2 regions of the Syntrophothermus lipocalidus DSM 12680 genome follow, and region 2 is predicted to be linked to the other one. Evidence: riboswitches for the same ligand, from Rfam matches in the RefSeq annotation. Region 2 holds a riboswitch; the other holds the start of a gene.
What was found. Region 2 has a riboswitch for cobalamin ahead of cobT (nicotinate-nucleotide--dimethylbenzimidazole phosphoribosyltransferase). Riboswitches for the same ligand answer to the same signal wherever they lie in the genome.

Region 1 (10,196 bases), 1.1 Mb from region 2:
CATCCCGTTACGGCATACTAAAATTGTGGACTCCGTGGTCAGTCGCTACATAGGAAGCGGCGTTTTCAGTGTTTAGCCGTGATACCGGTTGCGGCGTAAGGTCCCGCTCGTCATGAATACAACTTAGGTCCGGGTGTGGAACCATTGCAAGGCAATACAAACTAATCTATAATTTGATTATAAAAAATTAAAGAACAGAAATAGAATTCTCTTAGAGAAAGACATGTTATGTTTATGCGCTTTTTGTTGGCTGAGGGGGTGAGGCCACATCTCGCGATCCGCATCGTTTTGCATTCCCACTGTGCTGGTTTGTGCTGGCTATTGTAACTAACATTAGCTGCCCCGAACTTTTCAGTTCCGGTAGTCTTTCCAGTTTGATTCTTGATTAACGACCGATACCTGCTATTGATATATAAGTGCCGACGAAACACCGTTATGTACAGAGATGGAAACTGCTCGGGTTAACTCATAGTTTGGACCGGCACGGTGAGCGAATGTTATGGTCGTGGCGGTAGTGCATTCATAGGAGGGGACGCAGGTGACTGAAGGCAAGGAGGAAAAAAAGGGTTTAGTACTGGTCATAACCGGGGACGGGAAAGGTAAGACCACTTCGGCTCTTGGGCAAGCTGTGAGGGCTATGGGTCACGGGTTTAAGGTATTCTTCCTTCAGTTTATGAAGGGGAGGACCTACGGCGAACATATATGTGCGGAAAAATACCTGCCTAACCTGACGGTTCGCCAGTGTGGCTTGGAGAAGTTCGTTATCAAAGGTAAGGCAACTCCGGCCGACATCGAAGAGGCCCGGGAAGGGTTAGAAATGGCCCGGCAGGCTATGTTTTCTGGGGAGTACGACATGGTGATACTGGATGAGATCAACATCTGCATGGATTTTGGACTGATTCCGGTGGAAGAGGTAGTAGAACTGGTGAAGAATAAACCGCCTCAGTTAGACTTGGTTTTAACTGGAAGAAGAGCTCCAGCTGAGATCATCGAGCTGGCCGATACTGTAAGCGAAGTAAAAGAGATTAAACATGCTTATGCTAAAGGGATCAAAGCCAGGGCCGGGATTGAGTTCTGATTTTATGTATCCGGTTATTTTTTGGGGAGGCGAATATAATGAGCGAGGATCTGGTTCAAAAGGCTAAGGACAACGCGCGGCAGAATTTCCGCGAGGGTCTGAACTGCGCCGAATCAGTACTGAAGGCTATTCTGGACACAGGAGTTACCGATTTTCCACCTGAGGTAGTGGCTATGGCTACCGGTTTCGGAGGCGGAATGGGGCTTTCAGGCAACAACTGCGGGGCTCTTATCGGTGCAGTCATGGCAGTTGGAGCTGTCCACGGCCGCAAGAACCCGTTGGAAGGCGAGTTCCAGGAGAGGGTGGACCGGCTCTACGGAAACCCGGGACTATACCGTTTCTTCAACGGTCTTCCCCACGAGTTTAAAGCCAAGTTTCAATACCTCGATTGTGCTAAGCTGAATGAAAATTACCCAGAGTGGCAGGACAAGGAACGTTTCCGCCAGTGCATGAAGATGGTCATCGAAGCAGCAGGGATGGCTATGGAATACATCATCAAGGGTAAGGAGGAAGGGTATATTCAGCCCTTCGGGCCAAACGTAGCCGGTAAGGAGTAGAAATGTTGGGTATCCAAAAATAGAATACTATCGGACAGGTGCCCGTATGGGGATAATAGGGAAGCCGGTGAACCAGCCGCATAGGTTCGTAAGCCGGCGCGGTCGCGCCACTGTAGCCGGGGAGCAACGCCTGCAACCTCGCAGGAGCCACTTTCCGGCACTCAGGTCGTATCGGAACTCGTTCCAAGTGGTAGGTATATGTAGAAACCGCAGTTACCACCCGGTTCCTGAATCGACTTGAGTGCCGGATGGGAAGGCGCAGGCAAAGCGAGGATCCGGGAGCCAGGAGACCTGCCTGTTCTAATTCTTTACCACCTTCGCGGAAAAGGGGTAGGAACCGAGATGATGGTAAAGTTCTCAGTCGATGGCTAATCGACTGGGAACTTTGCTTTTGCCCTGTGAGATCACCAACCACTTCAAGCCAATACCAAAATACTGAGGGAGATGGTGACCTTCAGGGAAGGAGAAATATCTGGAATTTCATAAAGGGCAAGATGTCGTGCAGAGAAGGAGAATTGTCAATATGTATGACGAAAAGGAGACAAAACTTTCTTCGATTGAACGGGTTCTACAGGACCATGGGGGCCACGTAGCGCGCATTCCAGCCCGCGAAATAGTTGTTGATCCCCGAGTACGGCTTAAATGCCTGGTCCCTGTGTGTGACAGCTATAACCGAGGACTGATGTGTCCTCCTAACCTGCCCATGGTTAACGAGTTCCAAGAGGCTCTCAGGTTATATAACATTGCTTTGCTGGTACAGTATCGCCAGTTTTTTGTTCCCGAGAGGGAAAGACATTACGCCGACGTGTTCGGAGGAGCCCGAAAACTGCATTTTATGATTAACCTGGGAGAAAAAGAAGCGTTTAGGTTAGGGTTCCGTTTTGCTGCGGGACTTATCGGTGGCGCGTGCCATCTGTGCGACGAGTGTGTTGGTATTGCTTCCGGCAAGCCTTGCAGGCATCCTTTCGAAGCCCGGCCGTCAATGGAGGCTATGGGTATAGATGTCGTGGCAACAGCAGAAAAAGCCGGGTTGTCTTTACGATTTCCGGTCTCAGATGAAGTTGTTTGGAATGGGCTTCTTCTTATCGATTAAAACAGACGTTAGCATAAACAACATGTTCAGAGTCTAGTATACTCATACAGCTACTGGAGGGAAGAGGATGAGAAAAACGGAGCTTTTCACTAAGCTAGTAGTTGTGCTCATATGGCTGGCTTTTTCGGCATTTTTATCCGGCTGTTCGGGACAAGGGGGTTCGCAGACGAAACAGCCAACGCCGGATAAGGGGTTTCCGGTAACAGTTACCGACGACCTGGGTCGCCAAGTTAAGATCGAAGCGGAACCACAGAGAATAATCTCTTTATCACCGAGCAACACCGAGATATTGTTTGCCTTGGGATTAGACAAACGCATTGTTGGGGTTACGACATTTTGTAATTACCCCCCGGAGGCGCAAGACAAAGAGAAAGTAGGAGGGTTTTCGGATCCCAGTATCGAAAAGATAGTTAGCCTCAAACCGGACTTAGTAGTAGCGGGGGACCTGCACGCTAAGATCGCAGACGAGCTTCAAAAGCTTTCTATCCCGGTTATTGTTGTCAGCCCTAAGAGCATCGAGGGAACCCTGGAATCAATAGAAATGGTGGGAAAGGCTACGGGATGTGCGACCGAAGCTCGCCAGGTAGCGCAGTCTATACGCAGCAAGATGGACGAGGTGAAGGCAAAGGTGCAGCAAACAAAAGACCGCCCCCGTGTCTACTATGAAGTGTGGTACAATCCGCTAGTTACTGCTGGACCCAAGACGGTCATTAACGATTTAATCAGCTTGTGTGGAGGCCTCAATATAGCAGATGACGCGGCTACGGCATGGCCCCAATACAGTGAGGAGATGGTCATAGCGAAAAACCCGGATGTAATCATCCATTCATACGGACATGGAGATCTTCAGGCTGCTAACCTTTACGACAGACCCGGCGGATGGCGGCAGATAAACGCAGTTCGCCAGGGGCATATCTACACGGTGAATGCGGACATCGTGAACCGTCCTGGGCCCCGGTTGGTCCAAGCAATTGACGAGTTTGCCCGGTGTATTCATCCAGAGCTATTCAAATAACAGGAGGCAGTGAATTGCCTGACTTCGGAAAAAGATTCGCGATACCGATATTGATTCTGGCTTTGTTTTTAGTTTCCTTGGTTTTTCTTGGAACCGGAGCGGTACAAATTCCTCTTAAAACAACTATCAAGATATTGTTTTCTCAGCTTCCCGGAACGCAAGAGGGATTCTCAGACGTGCCTCCTACTTTTCGGGAGATCATTTGGTTTATTCGTCTTCCTCGGCTGGTGCTGGCTATGGTAGTGGGGGTTTGCCTCGCAGTAGCGGGAACCATTTTTCAGGGGTTGTTTCGAAATCCCATGGCCGATCCTTATGTCATAGGGGCTTCTTCTGGAGCTGCTTTAGGAGCTACGGCGTCTATGGTTTTGGCTGTCAGTTGGACCTGGATGGGGCTAGGTTCTGTACCGTTAGCCGCGTTTTTGGGAGCCCTGGTGACTGTAATCGTGGTTTACAACCTGGCGCGGGTGGGTAATGTTATTCCGGTGCAGAACCTGCTACTGGCGGGGATAGCGGTCAGCGCGTTTCTCTCTTCGCTAGTCTCGCTACTGATGTACTTCAGTGATGACCGCCTGCATGCTGTGGTCTACTGGCTTATGGGAGGGCTTTCGGGGAGGTCGTGGGATTACGTAATGTGGTCGCTGCCGTACCTCGTGGTTGGTGTGGGCTTGGCCATATACTGTGCTCGTGATCTCAATGTTATGCTCCTTGGAGAAGAAGCAGCCGAACACCTGGGGGTTGAAGTTGAGACTTCGAAGAGAATACTTCTGGTCGCCGCTTCTGTTCTTACGGCAATTGCAGTTGCTGCGAGCGGGATTATAGGTTTTGTCGGATTAATCGTTCCCCACGTGGTGAGAATATTGATTGGACCCGATCACTGGAAACTTATCCCTGCAGCAGGCGTGGCGGGAGCGATACTGGTGGTCTTGGCGGACTTAGCAGCAAGAACCTTATTGGCCCCGGTGGAGATCCCCCTGGGGGTAGTGACTTCTTTATTCGGGGCCCCGTTTTTCATCTATCTTCTTCGCCGGCATCGCAGAACTTATTTTTCTTAACCGTATGATAATTGACTTAGACATGGCAATATCTGTTAAGCATTAACGGTGGTACAACATGTGAGAATGAGTTTGGAGAAACCGCCTTTGTCATGTCCCTCGGGAATTACAGGGGTGGCGATGGCATTTAGGACGAGACCGTCTGCTAGTTTGGAGGATAGGTCGGTTATGACGGATTTAATAAAGATTGAAGACCTTGTTTGCGGGTTCAATGACTGTAAAGTGTTGAAAGAAATCACTGTTGCAGTAGACCGAGGGGCATTTATCGGGATAATCGGGCCTAATGCTTCGGGCAAGACAACCCTGCTCAGGACCGTTAGCGGAGTACTGAAACCCATCAGCGGAGAAGTCGTACTGGAAGGGCAAAATGTCCACCGAATGAAGCGGTCTCAGCTGGCAAAAAAACTGGCTTTTGTGACTCAGGTAGCGGAGATCGATTTTGACTTCACGGTGGAAGACATCGTGACCATGGGTAGAACACCCCACTGTAACCGGTTCCAGCGCTTGACCCCAGCGGACAAGGCGGTAGTAAAGTGGGCCCTGGAGATAACAAGAACCGGCCATCTAAGCCAAAGAAGTGTAACCGAACTCAGTGGTGGGGAGAAGCAAAGGGTACTCATTGCCCAGGCCTTAGCTCAGGATCCTGATGTTTTGTTACTGGATGAACCTACGTCCTACTTGGACATTAATCACCAGATCGAGATTATGGATGTACTTAAACGGTTGAACCGGAAAGGTCTGACCGTGATCATGACCCTTCACGATCTCAATTTGGCTGCCCAGTATTGCAACTACTTGTTGCTTTTATCGGATCACCGTATCTATGCATCCGGCAAGCCGAAGGATGTGATCACAGCCGAGAACATCAGAAGGGTTTATGGGAACGACGTGTTAATTACGGTTCATCCGACTCTTGGTTGCCCCCAAGTAACTTTGTCACCCAAGCTTAACCCCACCGAATCCAAAGGATTCAAGGTTCATTTGGTCGCGGGGGGAGGAATGGCATCTCAGTTGATGGGGCGGTTAGTGATGGAGGGATATGAGGTTACGGTGGGTGTGCTCAATCACGGCGATGGTGACTGGATGTTGGCCAAAGAACTAGGCTTGTTCATTCTCGATATACCCGCTTTTGTTGACGTGGACGACGAGGCGAGTCAACGTAATCTAGAGATGATGACCAGCGCGGATGTAGTATTAGTTGGAGATGTTCCTTTTGGGCATGGGAACCTTGGCAATTTAAGAACAGTATGCGAATCGGCACGGGCTGGTGTACCGATTGTGCTACTGGAGAAAAGGAGCATGGAGGAACGCGATTACACTGGTGGTGTAGCTTTGAACCTTTACTCAGAACTGCTGAACACAGGATGTATTAGGGTTGACAATGAGGATAAGGTGATAGAGGTATTGCATACTTTGGCTGGCAGAAAAAGTACTTTGCAGAAACCCTGTGAGTTAGAGGTAGCAAGTGCCTAGTTTTCGTATAACAGCTAATGGGAGATGGTAAGCGCAATGCAAGAGCCCCTATTGATGGATTTGCGCAACAACGTTTATCTAGAAGATGACAGCCTGGTTATTATTGACCGGCGGAAATTACCGACAGAACAGGTGCCGGTGGTGTGCCGCAATTACGAAGAGGTGGCTCGGGCAATAGAAGATATGGTTGTGCAGGGAGCAGGAGATATTGCCATCACCGCCGGTTATGGCTTGTACCTTGCGACCAAGGCCTTAGAAAGACAGGGTAAAACCGTTAAATGGGAGGAATTGGAACCGGTGATAAACCGGTTGAAATCAACGCGTCCTACTGGCTTTCATCTGGCGGCTTTACTGGACAGGTTGAAGAGGGACTTGGCAGAAACAAATGAAGAGAAAGAAATACCTTTATCAAACCGCATTCAGCAGTACCTAGAAACGATTCTTGACAAACAAAAGGTGCGCTCAGAAAAAACGGGCAGAGAGGCCGAGTCTTTGGTGAAAACCGGGGAAACGGTTCTAACCCACTGCTTTGCCGGGCCAGCCCTGTTTTATATGCTCAGATATGCTCGGGGGAACGGCAAAGACGTCAAGGTGATGTGTACGGAAACCAGGCCTTACCTGCAAGGAGCAAGGCTGACCGCGTGGTCGGTAAGCCAGTTGGGGGTTGATACTACTCTGATAACCGATAATATGGCGGCCCACTTTATGTCGCAAGGCCTTATAAATCGCGTTTTTGTTGCGGCTGACCGCGTGGCCATAGATGGGGTGGTTGCCAACAAAGTTGGTACTTTGCAGCTGGCTATTGTTGCTAATTACTACGGCATTCCTTTTCATGTTCTAGGATATGGAGGGCCTGACCGACGTACCCGTTCCGGGAAAGAGATTCCGATCGAGTACCGGGACCCCTCAGAAGTATTGGAATTTCGTGGGATCCGCATAACTGGGCCGGAAGTCAAGGCGGTTTATCCCGCATTTGACTTGACTCCGCCTCAGCTGGTCACCTCCATAATTACTGATAAAGGGATTTTTAGACCGGAAAACATAAACGACTATTGGACGGCTTAGATAGGGTCCTTGTTGGGCTGGGTTGATCTAAGCAAAACCTCCCGCATCGCTTGACACCGCGGTATCAGGATCGTACAATATAATTGCTTCGGAAGCATATGGTTAGACAAACATGAATTACGAAGCAGATCGGGGCGTAGCTCAGCTTGGGAGAGCGCTTGCTTGGGGTGCAAGAGGCCGCTGGTTCAAATCCAGTCGCTCCGACCATGGGGAAGCGAGCCTTCTGGAGTATTTTCCGGAAGGCTTCATGTTTTTTGTAGGTTTTTTTCGGCGAGGGGGAATTGAACATGAGTGCTGCGGTGAGAAAGGCCAGCGAATCCGAGGTCATCGAGTGGGCAACTAGCCAAATTAGTAACGGGCCGGTTGCCGACTATCCGTGCCGCATGGCAGAAAGGCACGGTGCACCGGCGGAGACCGGTGTAGCGTTGGTTGAGGCCTTGATCGACCGTTCTGTTGCTTTAGCTCGTGCGGGTATCCTGTGGGAACTGTACCGGCTATCTAAATGGGACAACGATGAAAGGCTTCCGTACGTCTACCTTATTCTGTGGCGAGAGGGAGAAAACAAGCCTGAAGTTTGCGGTTATTGGGTTTCGGCTGCAACGTGGGTTGAGGAATACCACCAGTGGCAAACCCGAACCAGGAAGGCGAAAGAATAATAACCATTAACCTGTTAAATTGCCTTTTATAATTAAAACCCTCGCGGTTGAGGATGGCTGTCGACGCTTGTTCTTCAGATGGGTGATACGCGAGGGAAATATGTAATTGGGACATATAATTAGGTTGCAATTGCCACTGCAATCTTTTAATTTTTTTCTTGGGAGTGATGTGCTACTTGTTGTTTCAGAAGTAAAACAAACCCGGAGAACGGCGGAGCCTTTACGGCAAGAGCGTGAATAGTTGTCTTGGTGACAGGGAGGGGTGACAGGGCTGGATTGGAAGACTTGGACGGTCATCGGGTTACTGCTCGCGGCGGCGGCAGGTCAGGCTTTTGTGTATCTTAAGAGGCAGCAGGCAGGACGCAGGGCTGCGGATGCCGGGAATATCTTCTCGTTGCGTCAGGAACGTGGGTACATTTTTTTCCCGGCTGGTGTGTCTTACTATCGAAGCCTTTACATAGACGACGAGGGCATGAAGGTGGAAACCGAAGGGCAAAGCCAGGAGTTAGTATGGTCGCAAGTGGGGTACGTGGTTAAGGCCTTGAACCCTGGCGAAAAAACTTTGAGAAATACTTACAGACTTATCTTTTATGTTGAGGGGCAAGATAAACCTTTGATTCTCCATTTAGGGAGTTTTCGGGAGGAAGAAATCAGGTCAATCGTGAAGCTGATAAAAAAGCGAGTACGGCTGGTGGAACAATGAAACGAGTTTGCGCTTGGAGCAGGTCGGTTGTGGTTGGCTTTTTTGTCGTGAGTTTGTGTTTGTGGATGGGTACTGGTCAGAGTTGGGCCTTTCAGACCAGGATCAGTGACACCGTTTATGTCGGTAGTGGCAAGGTCCTGCATGGTCCCTACTTGTTTTGCGGCGATTCAGTACGCCTGGATGGAGAAGTAGACGGGGACGTGTTCGTGATAGCCCAAAAAGTGGTGGTTAACGGAGCGGTTAGGGGTGACTTCATCGGTGTGGCCAACTCAGTTGACATAAACGCTCCCGTGGCGGGAGACGCGAGAGTTGGGGCAGGCGAAGTTACTTTAAGATCGGCGGTTGGAGGATCGTTTACTGCCGCAGCCAGCAGTTTATACATTGAGAAGAATGGTAGGGTTGGCAGGGATTTGGTCTTTGCGGTGAACAGGTTCGGTCTGGACGGAGAGGTAGGAAGACATGTGAGCGCTACCGGGGAAACCGTTTACTTGGACGGGAAAATAGGAGGGAACGTTCGCCTTTCTGAGACCTCAAGTTTGAGGCTGGGGAAAAAAGCCGTAATTGAAGGGGATTTGGTATATTCTGGGCCGAGCAAGGCAGTCTTGCAGCAAGGGGCTCAGGTCAAAGGAAAACAACACTGGACCAGGACGGAGGGCAAACAGCGGTACCGATACGAGAAATACCTAGACGTGATATCAGGGTTTCTTAGCTTGATACTGACATGGATTGTCCTTCGCTGGTTGTTGCCCGGGGTATGGGAAGGCCTTGGAAGTGAAATAGCCGACAAACCCGGCAAAAGCCTGTTGATGGGAGGACTCGCTTTTTTTACTATACCGCTTCTGGCCATTACACTGATGTTTTCGGTAATTGGTGTTCCTTTGGCTCTGATCCTGGTTTTTTTCTACCTGCTCTTGATTTATTTGAGCAAGATTATTGTGGCAACGGCCTCAGGAATGGCCATAGGCCGTTATACGGGCTGGCAGGAGAACATCCACCCGTTTTGGCTGTTCTTGCTGGGACTTTCACTTGTGCAGCTCCTGACTATGATTCCCCAAATTGGGTGGGCTTTTGCCGTGACCGTGGTTTGGCTGGGCACTGGGGCTGCTATTTCCAAGCTGTTCAAGCCTAAGCAGGTCTGACTCTTTTTTGGGGTGTAAGACTAAGGAGAACTGAGAATATGTTGGTGTATTTGGTCCGTCACGGAGAAACCATATGGAACGAGAAGGGGAGGTATCAAGGAGCGACCGATGTTCCGTTAAGCGAACGGGGTATATGGCAGGCGACGAGACTTGCCAGCAGGTTTAGGCAAGCTCCCTTATCGGCGGTGTATTCGAGTGACTTGTCACGAGCCTACCAGACGGCATGCATCATAGCCCAGCCTCACGGACTAGAGGTTGGCGTCATGCCGGAGTTCAGAGAAATGAACTTTGGGGAGTGGGAGGGATTAAGTGCGACCGAGATAGAAGAAGGATACGGGTCCTTATACCGTCACTGGCTTAAGGAT
Region 2 (10,196 bases):
GGCTGGAGCGTAGGGTTTCGGGATTCATCCAGCTGCGGCTGGGACCTAACCGGGTGGGGCCTTTCGGAACCCTGCAGACCGTAGCCGACGCCCTGAAGCTGCTTACAAAGGAGGATATCGTACCTTCTGGGGCAGACCGGCCTTTGTTCAAGCTAGCGCCGGTGCTTTTCATGACCGTGGCGGTAATGCTTTACGCAGTACTGCCGTTCGGCCGCGGCATGCAAGTGGTGGACTTGAACATAGGCCTGTTCTATTTCCTTTCCCTCGGTTCTCTGGCTACCATCGCTCTCCTCATGGCGGGTTGGGGGTCCAACAACAAGTGGTCGCTTTTAGGAGCGATGCGCTCGGTGGCCCAGATAATCAGCTATGAGATACCCCTCGTGCTTTCGCTTCTCGGCGTGGTGATGATAGCCGGGTCGCTTCGCCTTTCGGATATCGTGGCTGCTCAGGAGAAGGTCTGGTTCATACTGCTGCAGCCGGTGGCATTTATCACCTATTTCATCGCTGCCACCGCCGAGCTGAACCGGGCTCCTTTCGACATGCCGGAAGCAGAGCAGGAACTGACTGCCGGAGCTTACACCGAATACAGCGGTATGCGCTGGGCTTTGTTCTTCCTGGCGGAGTACACGAACCTGTTTGCGGTTTCGGCTCTGGCTGCGACCATGTTTTTAGGCGGGTGGCATGGGCCGGGGCTGCCCTCCTGGCTCTGGATCGTGATCAAGACCTACGGGTTGATGCTGGTGTTTATGTGGATCAGGTGGACTTTCCCCCGCATCCGCATGGACCAGCTCATGGCCTTTAACTGGAAGGTGCTGATACCGGTGACCCTCGCCAACCTCATGCTGACCGGGGTAGGGGTCTACCTGGCAAAGGGGGTTGCTGGGTGATGCGGGTTTACGGAACCGGTCTTTTGAAAGGATTAAAGGTTACCTTTAAACACTTCTTCGATCGCAAGCTGACCGAGCAGTACCCGGAAGAGCGGCCCAAGCTGTACCCGCGTTTTCGCGGGCGGCTGTACATAGAGCCGGAAAAATGTATCGTGTGCAGCATCTGCGTTCGGACATGCCCCAACGGGGTTTTGAGCCTAGAAGAGGGTCGGGACGAAACCGCGAAGAAGAAGAGGCTGCTCAGCTATGAGATTGACCACCAGTACTGCATGTTCTGCAACCTGTGCGTGGAGAACTGCCCGGCCCAATGTCTTCATTTCAACCACGAGTTCGAGTGGGCGACGTTCAGCCGGGACCAGTTAAAGGTGGTATACCAGGGCCCGGCGCCCGTGGAAGGGAAGGAAACACCAGCCCCGACTGCAGTCCAAAGCCAGCCCCAAAAAGCTGTAACGGGGATGGGGGAGAAGGAGGCCGACTCGCCTGGCCCGGATGACAAGCGGGAGAAAAAGAAGGAAGCCCTGAAAACCGCCTTGGCCAAAAATCCGGCGAAGGTGTTGGGCCGTTACCTCGAGAACCAAGAGGAGGCCCCGATTCTGGCAGCATTTCTTCAGAACCAGCCGCAGAGGGCGGATAAGCTGGTGGAGCTGATGGCCGAAGACGAAGACAAGGCCCGCAAGGTTGCGGAAGCCTTGCTCAAACAGGCGAAGAAACAAGGCTTGGGCGAGACAGGGGGCGAAAGCCGGTGACGTGGGAAGCAGTAACGTTTTATATCCTGGCAGTAGTGACCGTGACCGGGGCGGCCGGGGTAGTGTTTTCATCCAATATCGTCCGGGCAGCTTTCTTTCTCGTAGCTTCGTTTCTAGGGGTGGCGGCATTGTACTTCCTTCTAGGAGCGGACTTTCTGGGGTTGGTGCAGATTATGATTTATGCCGGCGCTGTTTCGGTCCTGGTCATCTTTGCGGTGATGCTGGTCATCAAAGACGATATCAGGCGGACCAGTTTATTCCATCCGGTTAGCCGCTGGTGGGGAGCGGCTATAGCCGTGCTTTTGACCACCGCCTTGGGAAAGGCCGTTTGGCAGACGAGCTTTCCCGCGAAAGGGTTGGCTGTTGAAACCGATCGGGTAGGACAGATGGCGAAGCTGCTCTTGGGTGACTACGTGGTGGCTTTCGAGGTAGCGGCCGTTTTGCTCTTGGTTGCAATAGTCGGGGCCATTATACTGGCCAAAGGGGGAGAGGAATGATAGGGCTTCAGCATTACCTTTTGTTGGGCACTCTGCTGTTCGGCATAGGGGCATATGGGGTTTTGGCTAAAAGAAACGCGGTGGCGGTTTTAATGTCGGTGGAGCTCATGCTCAATGCCGTTAACGTAAACTTTATCGCCGTCAACCGGTACGTAACCCCGCACGAGGCCATAGGCCAGCTTATCGCGCTCTTCGTCATCGTAGTGGCAGCAGCCGAAGTAGCGGTGGGATTGGCTTTGATAATCACCGTTTTCCGCCAGAGAAGGTCGGTAAACCTCGATGAATTCAACCTACTTAAGTGGTAAGGCAGGTGGTTCAGGTGCTGGAAGCTAGCCTTGGCTGGTCGTGGTTGATAGCGGTTATCCCTGTCTTGGCCTTTGCCCTCATCGGGCTCTATTTCCACCGGTGGCCGCGGGTGGCGGCTGCGGTTTCGATTGCGGCTATCGCTTTATCTCTGTTCCTGTCGGCGGCGGTAGCGGTTCACGTCTTGGCCCAGGGCGAGGGGTTCAGTTACAAACTGGCCGTACCCTGGTTGTCTATGCCCGGTCTGCATGTAGACATGGGGGTAATGATCGACGGGTTGGCCGCGGTGATGCTCTTGGTGGTGACCATAGTGGCTTTCTTGGTTCAGGTCTATTCTCTCGGGTACATGCGCGGTGACCCGGGTTTTGCCAGTTACTTCGCTTACCAGTCCCTTTTCGCCGGGGCCATGCTGGGATTGGTCCTGTCGAGCAACTTCGGCCAGATCTACGTGTTCTGGGAACTGGTAGGATTGGCTTCTTATTTACTTATCGGTTTCTGGTTCGAGCGGGTCTCGGCCAGGGAAGCGGCGAAAAAGGCTTTCATAACCAACCGCATCGGAGATTTCGGGTTTCTCTTGGGCATCCTGTTTTTGCAGATCGTATTCGGCACCCTGGACTTCGAAGGGTTAGCCGGGCAAATCGCCGGATACACCAACACTGCCGTGTTGATAGTCATATCACTGCTGCTCTTTGCAGGACCAGTTGGCAAATCGGCCCAGTTCCCGCTGCACGTGTGGCTTCCGGATGCGATGGAAGGCCCGACACCGGTCAGCGCTCTTATCCACGCCGCTACTATGGTTGCGGTCGGGGTGTACTTGATCGCCAGGGCGTTTTTCATATTCAAGGCTAGCCCGGAAACCATGGCAGTAATCGCGGTCGTAGGCGGGTTCACGGCCTTGTTTGCCGCTACCATAGCCGTGGCCCAGAACGATATCAAACGCATCCTGGCCTACTCTACTTTGAGCCAGTTGGGATACATGGTAATGGCTATGGGTATAGGGGCCATGACTGCGGGGATGTTCCACCTGATGACCCATGCCTTCTTCAAAGGATTGCTGTTTTTAGCGGCAGGCAGTGTCATCCATGCTTTGGCCGGTGAACAGGACATATGGAAAATGGGGCGGCTTTCTAAGAAACTGCCTGTAACCGCCTGGACGTTTATCATAGGAGCCCTGGCCTTGGCCGGAATTCCGCCCCTGTCAGGGTTCTGGAGCAAAGACGAGATACTGCTTTCAGCCTGGGCTCAAGGATTCACGGGGATGTATCTCTTGGGTACCCTGGTGGCCTTCCTGACCGCTTTTTACATGTTCCGCCTGGTGTTCGTGGTCTTTTTCGGGCGGCAAGATGCCGAAGGCCATCCCCACGAGTCTCCAGCCGTGATAACGGTGCCGCTTATCGTACTTGCTTTTCTTAGCATCTTCGCGGGCTTTTTGGGATCCCCCGCGGCGGGGAACGCTTTTGCCCGCTGGGTGACGTACCCTGGAGCCCCCCACCATGAGGCTTCGATGGCTATTATGTTGGTATCTTCAGGGGTGGCTTTGGCCGGTATAGCCCTGGCCTGGGCTGTGTACCAAAAAGGCTGGATCGACCCAGACCAGGTAAAAGAGCGGCTGCCCGGAGTGTATCGGCTGCTCGCCAACAAGTACTACATCGATGAGATCTATCTCTGGCTTACCAGGTGCCTGGTGGACGGGACGGGGAAGCTTTTGTTCTGGATCGATATATACGTGGTCAATGGCCTGGTAAACGGGGTGGCGGCCCTGACCGGAAAGGGTGGACGAGTTTTGAGCTATACCGAAACCGGGCAGGTGCAGACTTATGCCGGGTACATGCTGGCCGGAGCCGTAACCTTGATCGGCCTGGTGCTGGTTTTCGGCTGGGCCCGGCTGTAAGTTGAAGAAGGAGGGGCGGTAGGTGAGCGGTTGGCCGATATTGACGACTATACTGCTGGCTCCGGTAGCCGGGGCCATCCTCATAATGCTGGTGCCGCGGGAGAAAGAAGAGCTTGCGAAAACGATAGCCGCGACAACGACTCTGGTGAGCATGGCTTTGTCCTTGTGGGTGTGGGGAACCTACGACCGGAGTACGGGCGGTTTTCAGTTTGTGGAGCACGTTCCCTGGATACCTGACCTGGGGGTAAGCTATTCCCTAGGGGTAGACGGCATCAGCGTTCCCATGCTGGTTCTTACAACCCTGATCGGGTTCAGCGCCGTCTTCGCTTCCTGGCGGGTAGCGCACAGGGTAAAGGAGTTTTTCAGCCTCTTTCTGCTCCTTTTAACCGGGGTAATGGGTACTTTTGTAACCACTGACCTCTTCATATTTTTCCTGTTTTATGAGGTGGTGGTAATACCCATCTACCTCCTCATCATCATGTACGGCAGCAGCAAGCGGGTGACGAAGGAATACGCCGGGATGAAGCTGACCATTTACCTGCTCGTGGGCAGTGCCTTTCTCCTGGTAGGCATGATTTCCCTTTTCGTGAAGTCCGGTGAAATCTTGGGTTACCCGAGTATGGACGTTTTGACCCTGGCTGCTCTCGATTTTCCGGTCGGGTTTCAGGTGTTTGTTTTTGCCCTGATGGCTTTCGGGTTCGGAACCCTGCTCTCCATGTTCCCGTTTCACGCCTGGTCACCTGACGGGTACGCTGGGGCTCCGACTGCTGTCAGCATGGTTCATGCTGGGGTTTTGAAAAAAATAGGGGGTTACGCTCTCATCCGGTTCGGGATTTGGCTCCTGCCGCAGGGAGCAGCTTACGTCGCGCCCCTCATCGCCGTCCTGGCTATTGGCAACGTGGTATACGCGGCCTTCATCTGCCTGGCCCAAAAAGACCTGAAGTACATCGTGGGTTATTCCAGCGTGAGCCACATGGGTTACGTGCTCCTGGGCTTGGCGGCCTTGAACCTGGTAAGCGTGAACGGAGCGGTAATGATGATGTTCGGCCACGGGGTTATGGCTGCGCTCTTCTTCGCCATGGTCGGGAACCTTTACGACAAGAGCCATACCCGGAACGTTGACGATTTCGGAGGCCTGGCCCACCGGATGCCGCGCTTGGCTTTCGGGTTCATGTTGGCCGGGCTCGCTTCGCTGGGACTGCCGGGCCTGGTAAACTTCATCGGAGAGTTCACGATTTTCGTCGGGAGTTTTGGGGTTTACCGGGTGTTCACCGTTCTAGCCGTATCGGGTATCATTCTCACTGCCCTCTATGTCTTGCGGGCTCTCGGTAATATACTTTTCGGGCCTTTGCGAGAGGAATGGTCTCACTTGGAAGACTTAAAAGGGGTGGAGATGGTGCCCTTGGTGGTTCTAGGAGCGGCCATTATCGTCGGTGGGCTGGCGCCGTTTAGCTTGATGGACATAATCAACCTGGGAGTGGGAGACATCGTGGCCCACATCGGACCGCTGCAGTTAGGAGGGATAGGATGGTTCCGCTAGAGTTGCTGTCAACCGAGATCGGTCTGGTTGTCTTGGGCTTGATACTGCTGGGGTGGGGAGTGTTGGTTCCCGTAAGGGCGAGGAGGGTTCAGGGAGTGATAACCTCTGTAGCCCTGGGAGCCATCCTGGCGATGACGCTTCATCTTTATCGAGGGGATACCGTCCTGTTCGGTGGTATATACCATCTAGATGCCTGGAGCACCTTTTTCAAGACCCTGTTCCTGATAGCGGGAATACTGGTGGTTCTGAGCTCAGACTTGTATGCCCGCCGGTTTGGGCGGCGCACAGACGAGTTCTACGGGCTTATGGTCCTGGCGCTTCTAGGAATGACGGTCATGGTGACCGCGGGAGAACTCCTCACCCTTTATGTGGGGATGGAACTGATGACCATAAGTTTTTACATCCTGGCAGCGTATTGTGTTCGGGATGAGCGTTCAGGAGAGGCGGGTTTGAAATACTTAATCCTGGGGGCGGTTTCATCAGCGGTCATGCTCTTCGGTATAAGCCTTGTGTATGCCGTGACCGGCAGTACAGTACTTGCGGAGATCGCCGCGAATCTCCTTACCCAACCGGTACTGGCGGCAGGGGTGCTGCTTATCTTGGCCGGATTCGGCTTTAAACTGGCCCTGGTGCCGTTTCACATGTGGGCTCCAGACATTTACCAGGGCTCGCCTATCACCGTAACCGCTTTTTTGGCCGTGGGATCGAAGGCGGCGGCCCTGGGCGCGATGTTAAGGGTTTTCACGACCGCCTTGCCTGAGACGGCGGTAGACTGGCGGCTGGTGGTAGCTGTACTGGCCGGCTTGACCATGGTAGTCGGCAATCTGATTGCCTTGGTACAGGTTGACATCAAGCGGCTGCTCGCGTATTCCAGTATCGCGCAGGCAGGGTATATGCTGACCGGACTTGCGGCTATGAACGATTACGGGCTAAAAGGAGCGGCCTTCTATGCCATGATTTACGTCTTCGCCAACGTCGGCGCTTTTGCGGTGGCGACTGCTGTTGAGGTTGATACCGGCAGCACCGAGATCAAGGCCATGAACGGCTTGGCCGAGCGTTCGCCGTTCATGGCGGCGGTGATGACGGTTTGTCTCTTGTCCCTGGCCGGGATTCCTCCCCTGGCAGGCTTTGTCGGTAAATTTTACCTGTTCACGGGTGCGGTGCAAGCAGGGTGGTTGTGGCTGGCGTTTGTTGGCCTTGTCATGAGCATGGTTTCCGTTTACTACTACCTGTCGGTGGCTAAAGCCATGTATATCGGTGAGGCAGGGACAGTCACCAGGTTGAACCCGGGAACGGCCACAGGCCTGACCCTCTGGGTGTGCCTCGTGGCCACCGTTCTCATCGGCATCTATCCCGCGCCGCTTTCCCTGATTACCCCGCTTCCATAACACAATTGTGTCTGAATTCAATCAGCGAACGGTTTCTGCATTTGAAAATTAAGTCTTGAAAAGAGTAGTGGCGAAAACAATGCTTGTGAAATATGTAACACTGATTTTGCGCCGGGAGGAAAAGAAGACTTTGTTCTTGACACGAGGAACGGGTACCAGTACAATTTGAAATCAAAGAGCATAGTAGCAATCTCAGCCAGGTGCCCCTTAGGGGATAATAGGGAATCGGGTGAAAAGCCCGAGCGGTCCCGCCACTGTGACCGGGGAGCGAGCCTGCGATTGGCCACTGTTTCTCAACCCGAGAGACGTCTCGGGAAAGGGGGATGGGAAGGCGCAGGTAGCGGTGATCCGGGAGCCAGGAGACCTGCCTGGTATGAGCTCTTCGTCTTCTCGCGGTGAGGAAGACGACGTGCTCGAGGACGATGGTAAAGTTCTCGGCTTAAGCCGGGGACTTTTTTATTTTGGCTGATTTGTTTAAGGGGGAGGGGGTAGATGATCTTGTTACTGGGGGTATTTTGATAGCTTGGGCCGGGCCGGGTTTGTGTCGTGGCATGTCACATTGGCAGAGGTACTGGACACACGGCTGAAGTGGTACTCATGTTGAGGACAGTTGGAAGGTCGCTATTAGCGAGAACCAAGGAGGGGGAATTACTGTGGTTTTAACTCTGGACAAGGTTATTCAAGGCATCGAACCGTTGAAGGATGAATGGCGCAAAAAGGCGCGGAGTCATATCGACAACTTGACCATGCCCCGCGGGAGCCTGGGGGAAGTTCTAGTCATTGCCGAACGCCTGGCAGCCATTAAAGAGACCCTAAAACCGAGCGTTAACCGTAAAGCTATTGTTACCATGGCCGGAGACCATGGCGTAGTGGAAGAAGGCGTCAGTGCCTATCCTCAAGAAGTGACACCGCAGATGGTCGCCAACTTCGTAGCCGGGGGAGCGGCTATAAACGTGCTGGCTTCGGTAGCAGGTGCCAGGGTTATAGTAGTCGATATGGGGGTGGCCCAGGATCTCGGCGAACTCGTGCAGCAGGGGGAGATCCTTTCGTACAAGGTAGACTACGGGACTAAAAATATGTGCAAAGGACCGGCCATGACCAGAGAGCAGGCTGTTCAATCCCTAGAGGCCGGCATCCGCATCGCGGGCCATCTGGTCGAAGAAGGAGTGGACCTTCTCGGCACCGGGGATATGGGTATAGGAAATACGACTCCGAGCAGCGCGATACTGGCTGCTCTTTCGGGGCTTTCCGTGGCTGAGATTACGGGTCGGGGCACCGGAGTGGATGATGTTGGATTGAGCAAGAAAATCCAGGCCATCAAGAAAGCGCTCGAGATAAATAAGCCGGATCCAAACGATGCGGTGGATGTGCTGGCTAAGGTAGGCGGGTTTGAAATCGGCGGTATTGCCGGGCTGATCCTGGGGGCGGCTTACTGCCGGGTGCCGGTCGTCGTAGACGGGCTTATATCTACGGCCGGCGCTCTTCTGGCCCACGCGCTGGCACCGGCTAGCGCAGACTACATGTTTGCCGGACACGTTTCGCGCGAGCCCGGGCACAGGCACATGCTGAGACGCCTCGGTCTGCGCCCGTTACTTGACCTCGACCTGCGTCTGGGAGAAGGCACGGGTGCCGCCCTGGCTATGCCTATCATCGAAGGGGCTGCCCAAGTGATAGGGAAAATGGCTACCTTCGAACAGGCCAGCGTTTCCCGGAGCGTGGAAGAGCGCCAGAGCGAGCAGGATTTAATAGGAGAGGGAACTAAGGCAGTCTCTATTCCATGAAGCCGACAAGAAAGCGTCTCAAAGGAATAAGCCTGCGTGCAGCATATTGTTTTTGCCTCCACCACAGGAAAACCGCGGTGACTGCAATAATGTTTGCCCGCAATTTTCATGGACAAAGGTTATCACATGAGCTAATAAACCGACAGGAAATACCCCCTGTCGGTTTATTCGTCCGTTATTCAAGCTAGTATTCACTTAGCCATGGGGCCAAATAAAGTTAATTTGGGTTAATCAGGTCTTATTTCAAAGCCAGGCGGATCCGTTTTTGTTCCCACCGCCAGGCGGTTTCGATTATGTGGTCCAGGTTATCGTAACGGGGAGTGAAGCCTAGTTCGGCCTGGAGTTTGGTGGCATCTGCTACCAGGGCCGGGGGATCCCCTTCGCGACGGCCAGAGTATTTGACGGGAAAATCGACGCCGGTGACTTTCTTGGCTGCTTCTACCACCTGGAGAACCGAATAACCCCGGCTGTAGCCGCAGTTGTAAACCCGGCTTTTGCCTCCGGCGAGCAAGTGTTCCAGCGCTAGGAGATGAGCATGGGCCAGGTCGTCTACGTGGATGTAGTCCCTTATACAGGTCCCGTCAGGGGTGGGGTAGTCGGTGCCGAATATTTCCAGGCAGGGGCGCAGTCCCGCAGCAGTCCTTACGCACATCGTTATGATGTGGGTCGCGTCTTCTTTCCCTTCACCGATGCGGGCCTGGGGATCAGCACCGGCGACGTTGAAGTAGCGCAGGGCGACGTAATCTAGGTCTTGCGCATAGGCCATGTCGGCCAGGACCTTTTCGACCACGGCCTTGGTTTGCCCGTATGGATTTATGGGATCGAGCCGGTTTTCTTCGGTTATGGGGATTTTGTCAGGTATCCCGTAGACGGCGGCCGAGGAAGAGAAGATGAACTTTCTCAGGCCGTTTCTTTTCATCGCTTCCAGCAGGCTCAGGCTGCCGGTTACGTTGTTGAGGTAGTATTTCAGAGGCTGGCGTACCGATTCCGGGACCACGATGTGGGCTGCGAAGTGCATCACGGCATCAATGCTGTGCTGTTTAAAGACCTTGTCTAAGGCCTCCTGATCTCGAACATCGCCCCTGATTAGCTTTCCGTACAACACTGCCCACTCGTGGCCGGTAGAAAGGTTGTCATATACTACCACATCATACCCGGCTTGG

Region 1: it holds a riboswitch for cobalamin, as region 2 does, so the genes downstream of both, SLIP_RS07250 (DUF2284 domain-containing protein) here and cobT (nicotinate-nucleotide--dimethylbenzimidazole phosphoribosyltransferase) in region 2, are expected to answer to the same signal.

What each region holds. Positions count from the first base shown of each region.
Region 1 is NC_014220.1:1,510,936-1,521,131, reverse strand. It holds gene cobO (cob(I)yrinic acid a,c-diamide adenosyltransferase) at 539-1,078, shown strand; gene SLIP_RS07255 (C-GCAxxG-C-C family protein) at 1,117-1,635, shown strand; cobalamin riboswitch at 1,655-1,948, shown strand; gene SLIP_RS07250 (DUF2284 domain-containing protein) at 2,159-2,728, shown strand; gene SLIP_RS07245 (ABC transporter substrate-binding protein) at 2,796-3,743, shown strand; gene SLIP_RS07240 (FecCD family ABC transporter permease) at 3,758-4,795, shown strand; gene SLIP_RS07235 (ABC transporter ATP-binding protein) at 4,862-6,268, shown strand; gene mtnA (S-methyl-5-thioribose-1-phosphate isomerase) at 6,305-7,333, shown strand; tRNA gene SLIP_RS07225 (tRNA-Pro) at 7,464-7,540, shown strand; gene SLIP_RS07220 (hypothetical protein) at 7,621-7,989, shown strand; gene SLIP_RS07215 (hypothetical protein) at 8,252-8,692, shown strand; gene SLIP_RS07210 (DUF8173 domain-containing protein) at 8,689-9,831, shown strand; gene SLIP_RS07205 (histidine phosphatase family protein) at 9,870-10,196, shown strand, end outside.
Region 2 is NC_014220.1:251,833-262,028, forward strand. It holds gene nuoH (NADH-quinone oxidoreductase subunit NuoH) at 1-887, shown strand, start outside; gene SLIP_RS11895 (NuoI/complex I 23 kDa subunit family protein) at 887-1,633, shown strand; gene SLIP_RS01230 (NADH-quinone oxidoreductase subunit J) at 1,630-2,130, shown strand; gene nuoK (NADH-quinone oxidoreductase subunit NuoK) at 2,127-2,435, shown strand; gene nuoL (NADH-quinone oxidoreductase subunit L) at 2,450-4,324, shown strand; gene SLIP_RS01245 (complex I subunit 4 family protein) at 4,347-5,864, shown strand; gene SLIP_RS01250 (NADH-quinone oxidoreductase subunit N) at 5,852-7,252, shown strand; cobalamin riboswitch at 7,434-7,638, shown strand; gene cobT (nicotinate-nucleotide--dimethylbenzimidazole phosphoribosyltransferase) at 7,906-9,033, shown strand; gene galE (UDP-glucose 4-epimerase GalE) at 9,272-10,196, opposite strand, start outside.